2 regions of the Leuconostoc sp. UCMA20149 genome follow, and region 1 is predicted to be linked to the other one. Evidence: riboswitches for the same ligand, from Rfam matches in the RefSeq annotation. Region 1 holds a riboswitch; the other holds the start of a gene.
What was found. A riboswitch is a leader RNA that binds a small molecule or an ion and turns the genes downstream of it on or off. The one in region 1 is predicted to bind lysine.
Positions count from the first base shown of each region.

Region 1 (4,220 bases):
CACAGGCATGCATGCGACCATCGTGTATTGAAGAAAATGGTAGCTGCGTATCTTCTGTAATTGGCAAAGCATCAATATCTGATCGGTAACCAATTGTTCTTTTAGGATGGGAACCCTCAAATCTTACTAACAAAGCTGTCGGTAGCTCAGGTACCTCTCTTATGGTCATAAAATCAGTCTGCCATGACTGAACTTTTTTGAGCAAATAATCATGTGTTTGAAATTCGGCTAAAGCTAGTTCTGGTATTTGGTGTAATTCACGCCGAAATGTTTGTATATCTGCTTCGGAAACTGTCATTAAAGACTCCTTAGTGCATCAATTAAAGCGGTTTTTTGTTGGGTTTGTTCATCAATTGTTTTGATTACTTTGGCAGGTACACCAGCAACCACCGTGTTTGCCGGTACATCTTTGGTGACAATCGCACCAGCAGCAACAACGGCACCGTCACCAACTTGCACGCCTTCAATGACGACCGCATTTGCACCAACCAAAACATTATCTCCAACTCGCACAGGTTGGGCAGATACTGGTTCAATCACACCCGCCAGTACGGCACCAGCACCAATATGTGAATTTTTACCAACAATCGCACGGCCACCAAGGACGGCTCCCATATCAATCATTGTCCCCGCGCCAATTTCGGCACCAATATTAATGACAGCACCAAGCATAATTACAGCTGAATCACCAATGCTAACTTGATCACGAATAGTAGCGCCAGGCTCAATTCGAGCATTGATAGCCTTCTTGTCCAGCAACGGTACTGCTGAATTACGTGAATCATTTTCAATTAAAACACTGTCTTCTGGCAAATTTGAAATCAATGGCGCAACATCAGCCCAATCACCGATTAACTGACCAAAAATATCATTACCAAAATGTTTGACTTGATCTGGCACCTCAGCATTAAGTGATCCTTTATAGGTTACTTTCACGGGTGTCTTTTTGGGTGCATTTGCAATAAAGTTGATCAAACGTTGTGCTTCGTTTTCAGGCATTCTACTATTCTCCTAAAGTATAATCTCGGTCTAATGACACTAAATGTTCAAATGTTTCTCGTTCTACAATCAATTGGTGTTGGCCGTTTTCGACAAATACCACTGCCGGTCTGGGATTACGGTTATAGTTCGAGGCCATGGCATAACCATAAGCACCCGTTGCATTTACCGCTAAGATATCCCCTGGTTTTATGGCCGGTAAAGCTTGTTGCCAGACTAATACATCACCAGATTCGCAATATTTACCAGCAACCCGAACAACTTCTTCAGTTTGAGCATTCGGTTGATTGGCTAATACGGCTGTGTAATTAGCTTGATATAACGCTGGTCGAATATTATCACCCATACCACCATCAACGGCCAAATAATGGCGAATATCAGGAATGTCTTTTCTTGAGCCAATTGTATACAGTGTTTTTCCAGCCGGTCCAACAATTGAACGTCCAGGTTCAATCCATATTTCTGGCATTTTCCAATCATATTCAGCAGCTTTTGCTTTCAATACACGAATAATAGCCTGTGCAAATTCACTTTCAGGTAACGGCTTATCCTCATCAGTATATTTAATACCAAAACCACCACCGGCGTTAATGACTTCAGGTTGCCATCCCCAAGCATTAGCTGTATCAGCAAGAAGCGCGGCGTTTTGTTCAAAACCAGTGACATCAAAAATTTGTGACCCAATATGTGCGTGCAAACCACGTAAGTTTAAATGATCATCATTGATGGCAATGTCAAAAGCCTCTTTCGCCTGCCCAGATATTAAATCAAAACCAAATTTACTATCTTGCTGACCGGTACTGATAAATTCGTGCGTATGTGCTGAAATGCCAGGCGAAATTCGTAACAAAATGTCCTGTTTAATGGCATTTTTTTCAGCAATTTCAGAAAGTAATTTTAGTTCTAAAAAATTATCGACAATAATTGTCCCAACACCCTGCTTAACAGCAAATGTCAATTCATCATAACTTTTATTATTGCCATTAAAACTTAAATGCGCTGCTGGAAAGCCAGCAGCCAGCGCTGTATATAATTCACCACCAGACACCACATCTGCATGAATGCCTTCCTGAGCGACAACTTGATAGATTGCTTTTGTGGCAAATGCTTTTCCAGCATAACTAATCACAAATGGAATCTTTTCTTGTTCAAATACTTGTTTAAAAGCACGGATTGTCTGTCTGATATGACTTACATCATAAACATACAGCGGTGTGCCATACTTTTTCGCTAATTCAATGGTATCGACGTCTTCAATTGTTAAATGCTGATTCGTATTCGTTGGATAACTCATGCTTTCCCCTTATTCACAATAAAAAGCCATTAGTCTGAGCCTCACGGTTACAGTCTAACGGCTTTTTTAATTTACCAATTTTGACAGTTGCCATAGCTCACCGCACGTATGCGACAGTCTAACGGTTCTTAACCCTTAGCCCAACACGTTTCATTTGTAGATAAAACGTATTTCGGCGACGTCCCCTAACCTACCATCAACCCCTACAAGAGCTCCGGCAGGCGCAATGTCAATCGCAACCTCTATGTGAAATATATAAGTATTTTTAACTATTATCCCTTGAAAATTAGAAAATGTCAAGGTAATTATTTACTTGTCTTTAATCTTAAGTTATAACCTTGTTTTGTGAACAACATATTGATTAAAATTCTTGATCAATAAATGTTAAACCAAGCTCTTTACCATAGCGTCTTATTGTTGATTCTGCTAAGTTCATTTCAAAAGCTAAATCAATGTAACTAGTCATCCCCTGATTAAACAAAACTTGCATTTGCGCTTTTCTTTCATCTTTTCCGATAGCTGATTCAGTGCCTAATGCTTTAATACCACGCCCAACCATACCTGTTTCAGGTTCACTAATTGGTTGATGATCGCGCTTATCACGTTGACGCCATGCTTGTGCTGCGGCTTTTTCATCTAGTCGGGTGACTTTTACTGACATATCGTCATCACTTGGCTGTTTACTAAAATGATAGTTTAATCCCACTTGTTATTAGTCCTTTCAATCATGATTGTTGGCGCGAGCCAATATGTCTGCACCATTAATTGGTGACACAATCCCATTATGGTAGACTACCTCTAATAGATCTTCACCAGGTTCGTTTTGCGAAACAGTGATGATCTTTTGCTCACGCTGAATGACTTTCAAACGTCCCGATTTTGATGCCTTTGAGACATCAGTTTTAGGCATTTTTTGAATGTTGAGATGATCACCGTTAGATTTCTCGGCATACGCGGCTTTAATAGCAAACCGTTCGGTATCACGTGTGAATCCTTCTTGTAGCAAGCCACCACCAGAACCAACAACCAAATTATCAGCTGACCACCCTTCTGCCAGCAGCTTTTCATAAAGTGATACGATGGTATCAGCTTTCATACCATCACCTTGAATAATACCAACATTATGTTTAATCACGCGATAGCCTTTATCGTTTGTTTCAGTACCAAAAATGTCACCCAAACACCTTAATACCTCTAAATCAATCTGTTCAGGATCACCTGAATCAGGACGTAAAACTATTCTACCTGATCGTTTCATGATTCTTGATTTAATTGAATCAGATCCAATCACATTTTTGACAAAGTTGATGGCATCATAAGAATCGATCACGATCGACAAAACCGCATCTTCTGGTGCACGATCAAGTTGCGCATTCACGTAATCGAATTCACCTTGACCATCACCATAAGCAGTTGCGACCGAATGTTCAGTCGCCCAAACAGACAAAGCCCGACCCGCAATACCATAAACGTTCTCGAAGTATTGTGACGCCGCCAAATTATCAGATCCTTGAAAATGTAACAAATGCGCAGCACCCCCGCGTTTGCCAGATTCCAAACTCGTAGCGCCTCGCAGCCCAAAATCATTCACTGCTAAAAACAAACCATCAACTGAACCAGACTGCTCAAACAATGGCCGCAAACGTTTTTTAATCACCATAGAGTTAGTGGCAATTGTCGTTGGATACCAGACATGCATTAAAATGACTTCCAAAGCATTCAACGTTGTGGCAAACCACGGTGCTGTCGTTTCAATTGTAAATAACGCATTTCCCGTTGGCACAGTCATGCCTTCAGGTAATGCCTTGATAGTAACAGGAAAGTAGCCTAAGTCACGAACTTTTTCCCAGACAGCACGATTAAAGTAAGCTGATGTTCCAAATGTTTGTAAAGACATTTTTTCAGCTTCGTCTATCATATCATCAGT
Region 1 is NZ_VJYC01000003.1:53,201-57,420, reverse strand. It holds gene FF105_RS03500 (N-acetyldiaminopimelate deacetylase) at 1-298, opposite strand, end outside; gene dapD (2,3,4,5-tetrahydropyridine-2,6-dicarboxylate N-acetyltransferase) at 298-999, opposite strand; gene lysA (diaminopimelate decarboxylase) at 1,004-2,293, opposite strand; lysine riboswitch at 2,379-2,546, opposite strand; gene FF105_RS03485 (hypothetical protein) at 2,655-2,999, opposite strand; gene FF105_RS03480 (nicotinate phosphoribosyltransferase) at 3,015-4,220, opposite strand, start outside.

Region 2 (4,220 bases), on a different contig from region 1:
CAATGCCAACAACTGGGATAAATAGTTGTCGGAGTCGTTTTGCTGGAACATGTGGCATAATGCGTGCGCCAATGGTTGCACCTAACACGATACCTAAAGCAATTGGTACTGCGATGTCAGCTCGAATTGTACCATTAAAAAAATAAACAAGAGCGCTGGCCGCAGCCGTGACGCCCATCATTAAATTAGAGGTTGCGCTGGCAGGTTTGAGTGGCATTTTCATGACACCATCCATGGCAAATACTTTGAACATACCAGATCCTATGCCTAATAAACCAGACGCGAGTCCAGCCCACAACATGACCACTGCACCACCGGGAATATTCTCTACACGATAATCAATGTTTTGATTCAGTGCTTTGTCATAGTAGGTAGCGTTGAGCTGTAATTTGTTGGCGAGAGGGTCGTTATGTGCAACTAATTCGGCTTGATTGTGGGTGTGTAACTTACGCCACATGCGATAGGATTGATAAACCAGCAGCACGCCAAAAAGGAAATTTAACCAAATTGGGGCAAAAAAACCTGCGCATATTGCGCCGATTAGCGCACCAATTGTCGTAAAAATTTCGAGTAACATAGCAACACGCAGATTGAGCATGTCGTCTTTTAAATATGCGATTGAAGCACCAGATGAAGTCGCAATCACAGCGACAATACTGGCACCGATTGCGTAGTGAATAGGAATATTAAAACCAATCACTAAGATTGGTGTGACAATCATGCCACCTCCTAGGCCCAAAAGCGCCCCAAGGACTCCGGCAAAAACACCAACCAATAGCATAATGATAATGGATAAAGTTAAAGCCAAGATTAAATTCCTACCACTTCACTGTTTTTTCAATAATTATATTCTACACAATGCTACAATTATTGTGTACGATAAGCAAACGTGTTTGTAGAATTTTAATAAATTGGGAGAGCGTTTACTTCGGCATGACGAGTGAACGGAAGTGTATTTGTGTTAATTCAACCTGATAAATTACGAAAATTATTGATTATTATTTTTGGTGTCGTTTTTATTGTCTTTTGCCTTGCAGTCAGGTTTAATGCTGTTTTGGTAACGTTTGGAGATGATGCGGCTACGCTAGTGGTTCAAAATATGTTGCCACATTCTCTGCAAGCTTTGTTAGCAATAGGACATCTATTTGCGCATTATTGGTTAGTCTTGCCATTTATCGCTTTGATGGCTGGTGTGCTTTATCTGGCACAATACAAAATTGCCATGTGGTGGTTCATTATTTCACAAATAATGAGGATGTTAGTGTGTTTGATTGTTGCCATCGTAGTTGGTATCTCTTGGGATAGTGGGCTACAGTTACGTGACATGATGCCAAATTTATTGTTGGTATGGTGGTTGCAAGTCTTATTCTTGGTGGTGGCGTTGATTTTACCGCGTTTACTGAAGTCAAGGCGACTGCAAATAATCATGAGTACGTTGATTGGTGTATTTTGGCTTTTCATGATGATTTCACTGATGCAAGCCAATAATATGCTATTATCAAGCGGCATTGGCGCTTTGTTATTTGGCTACTTTTGGTGGCAATTAAGCGCACAAATTTACCGCAAACGTGCTCGCCAGTGGCAACATGTGCTAAAAATTGACGGTCGGGTTTGATTGTGATATGCTTTTACTAATATATCAAAGAGGTTGCAATCAACATGAGTCGCATAACTGAGTCTGCCAAGACACTGATGTTATGTTAAAGGGGCGATTGCCGAAAATATCATCTGGCAATATGATATTTGGGCTGGTAATTAAGAGTTACTAGACTGTCGTAGTAATACGGTGCGCTTTGAAAAGTGATTACGAAAATGACTTTTTAAACCTCTTTCTGTGTGAGCAGGAAGAGGTTTTTTGTTGGGAATAGGAGAATTTTTATGTCTGAAGATAGTGGGCAAGTCAAACGAAATCTGAAAACACGTCATGTGTCGATGATTGCATTAGGCGGATCAATTGGTACAGGGTTGTTTGTCGCTTCGGGTGCCACAGTGGCACAGGCTGGTCCAATGGGCGCGATTGTTGCTTATTTAGCGATTGGCGTGATGGTTTATTTTTTGATGACCAGTTTGGGAGAAATGGCGACTTATGCACCAACCTCTGGCTCATTTTCTGATTATGCAGGTAAATATGTTGATCCCGCATTAGGATTTGCGATGGGTTGGAATTATTGGTTTAATTGGGCAATCACGCTGGCGGTTGATATTGTGGCTGTTGGATTAGTTGCTAAGTTTTGGTGGCCCAATACACCGGGTTGGATTTTTTCAGCCGTTGCTTTGGCGTTCATCTTTTTGATTAATTTGTTCTCCGTTGGCGCTTTTGGTGAGGCTGAATTTTGGTTATCAATGATTAAAGTGATTACAATCATCGCCTTTTTGGTGGTTGGTGTGGCAACAATCTTTGGTGTTATTCATTCTGACGTCAATGTCATGAAAAACTTATCAGTTGGCAACCATGGCTTCGTTGGCGGACCACAAGCCATTTTGTCAGTCTTTGTCGTGGCAGGATTTTCTTTCCAAGGGACTGAGCTAATTGGTATTACTGCTGGAGAAGCACAAGACCCTGACAAATCAGTGCCCAAGGCTATCAATCAAGTCTTTTGGCGAATTTTGTTATTTTATATTTTAGCCATTTTTGTGATTTCGGCTTTGGTTTACTACCAAGACCCACGTTTGTTAAGTTCATCAACTGAAAATATTGCTGTATCACCATTTACGATTGTCTTTAAAAATGCGGGTATCGCTTTTGCAGCCAGTTTGATGAATGCTGTTATTTTGACATCAATTGTTTCATCGGCTAATTCGGGATCTTATGCGTCATCACGTATGTTGTTTGCTATGGCGCGTAAGGGTGAAGCCCCTAAGATTTTCGGCAAAGTGTCAAAACGTGGCGTGCCCGTGGCAGCGCTGGTATTGACGACGGCAATCGGTCTATTAGCGTTTATTTCTAATACTAAAGGTGGCTCGGTTGCCTATACTTGGCTCGTTAATGCCTCTGGATTGACTGGCTTTATTGCTTGGGTTGGAATTGCAATTTCGCATTATCGCTTCCGCCGCGCGTATATCGCGCAAGGTAAAAGCCTGTCAGATTTGAAGTATCGGGCAAAGTGGTTCCCATTTGGGCCACTATTTGCTCTGGTTATCTCAATTGGGGTCATTATTGGTCAAGATCCAGAAAGCTTTACTAATTTGAATTGGGAAAAGATTGCAGTTACCTACTTGTCGGTACCATTATTTGCCATTCTATATATTTGGTACAAAATTTCTCACAAAACAAAAGTGATTAAGTTAAAAGACGTCGACCTGTCACAACCTAAAAAATAAATATTTTTTGCAAACGTTAGCTGGTGTGGTACCATTTAACGTTTTTTTGTGCTTAAAATTCATTAAAAAGTCATAGTTAAGTCTAAAAATATGCTTTCTTTTTGTAAGTATGTATAATATATGAATAATGTGTAAAATATGTGGTTATATATAGGCATAAAATATCATAAATAGTATTAGTAGTGATACATTTAAAGTAGAAGATTGACTAAACGAAAAGGAAGTTGATTATGAGCGCAAAATATGATGGTCGCAACTCTCGACCAACAAATGAAGTAAAACGTTATAAAATGTATAAATCTGGTCGGCAATGGATTACAGCTGGATTGTCAACGTTGATGGTTTTGACGGGGATGGCTCTCATTGACGACACTGATAAAGTTAGTGCAGACACAACCACTGGTAGTACCGCAATGGCGGCTTCAGCAGCAGCTAGTCCAGCAAGTGCCGCTGACAACACACTTTCTAATACAACCAGTGAAGCAGTGTCTTCAGCCAATGCACAAGTATCAGCTAATTCAGCCAGTGATTCTTACGCCACTGGTTCTTTGGGGAGCAGTGCCTACCCAACGCTTGATTCAGTTGCCACAGATAACACAGTTAGTGCTGACGCGAATGACCAAAATGCCATTTCAGTAGATAAAAATGCTGATGCAACGTCTAATGCTGTTGATGTGACGACAAGTGCAAGTGCTACATCAAGCAGTGCAGCTTCAACATACAATAACGGTAGTGTGGCGGTAACTATCACCACGCCAAGTAATGCCACCTCTTCATTGGTATCGCCGACACAAAGTGGCAGTACAGTAACCACGGCTGGTGGTTCGACTGCTACTGTGACATCAGACGCATTGGCAACGATTAGTTCCGCGGCTACCTCTGCAAATAGCAGTGCTGCT
Region 2 is NZ_VJYC01000004.1:175,971-180,190, forward strand. It holds gene FF105_RS05305 (sulfite exporter TauE/SafE family protein) at 1-781, opposite strand, end outside; gene FF105_RS05310 (phospholipid phosphatase) at 959-1,615, shown strand; lysine riboswitch at 1,635-1,802, shown strand; gene FF105_RS05315 (amino acid permease) at 1,879-3,321, shown strand; gene FF105_RS05320 (KxYKxGKxW signal peptide domain-containing protein) at 3,552-4,220, shown strand, end outside.
Region 2: it holds a riboswitch for lysine, as region 1 does, so the genes downstream of both, FF105_RS05315 (amino acid permease) here and lysA (diaminopimelate decarboxylase) in region 1, are expected to answer to the same signal.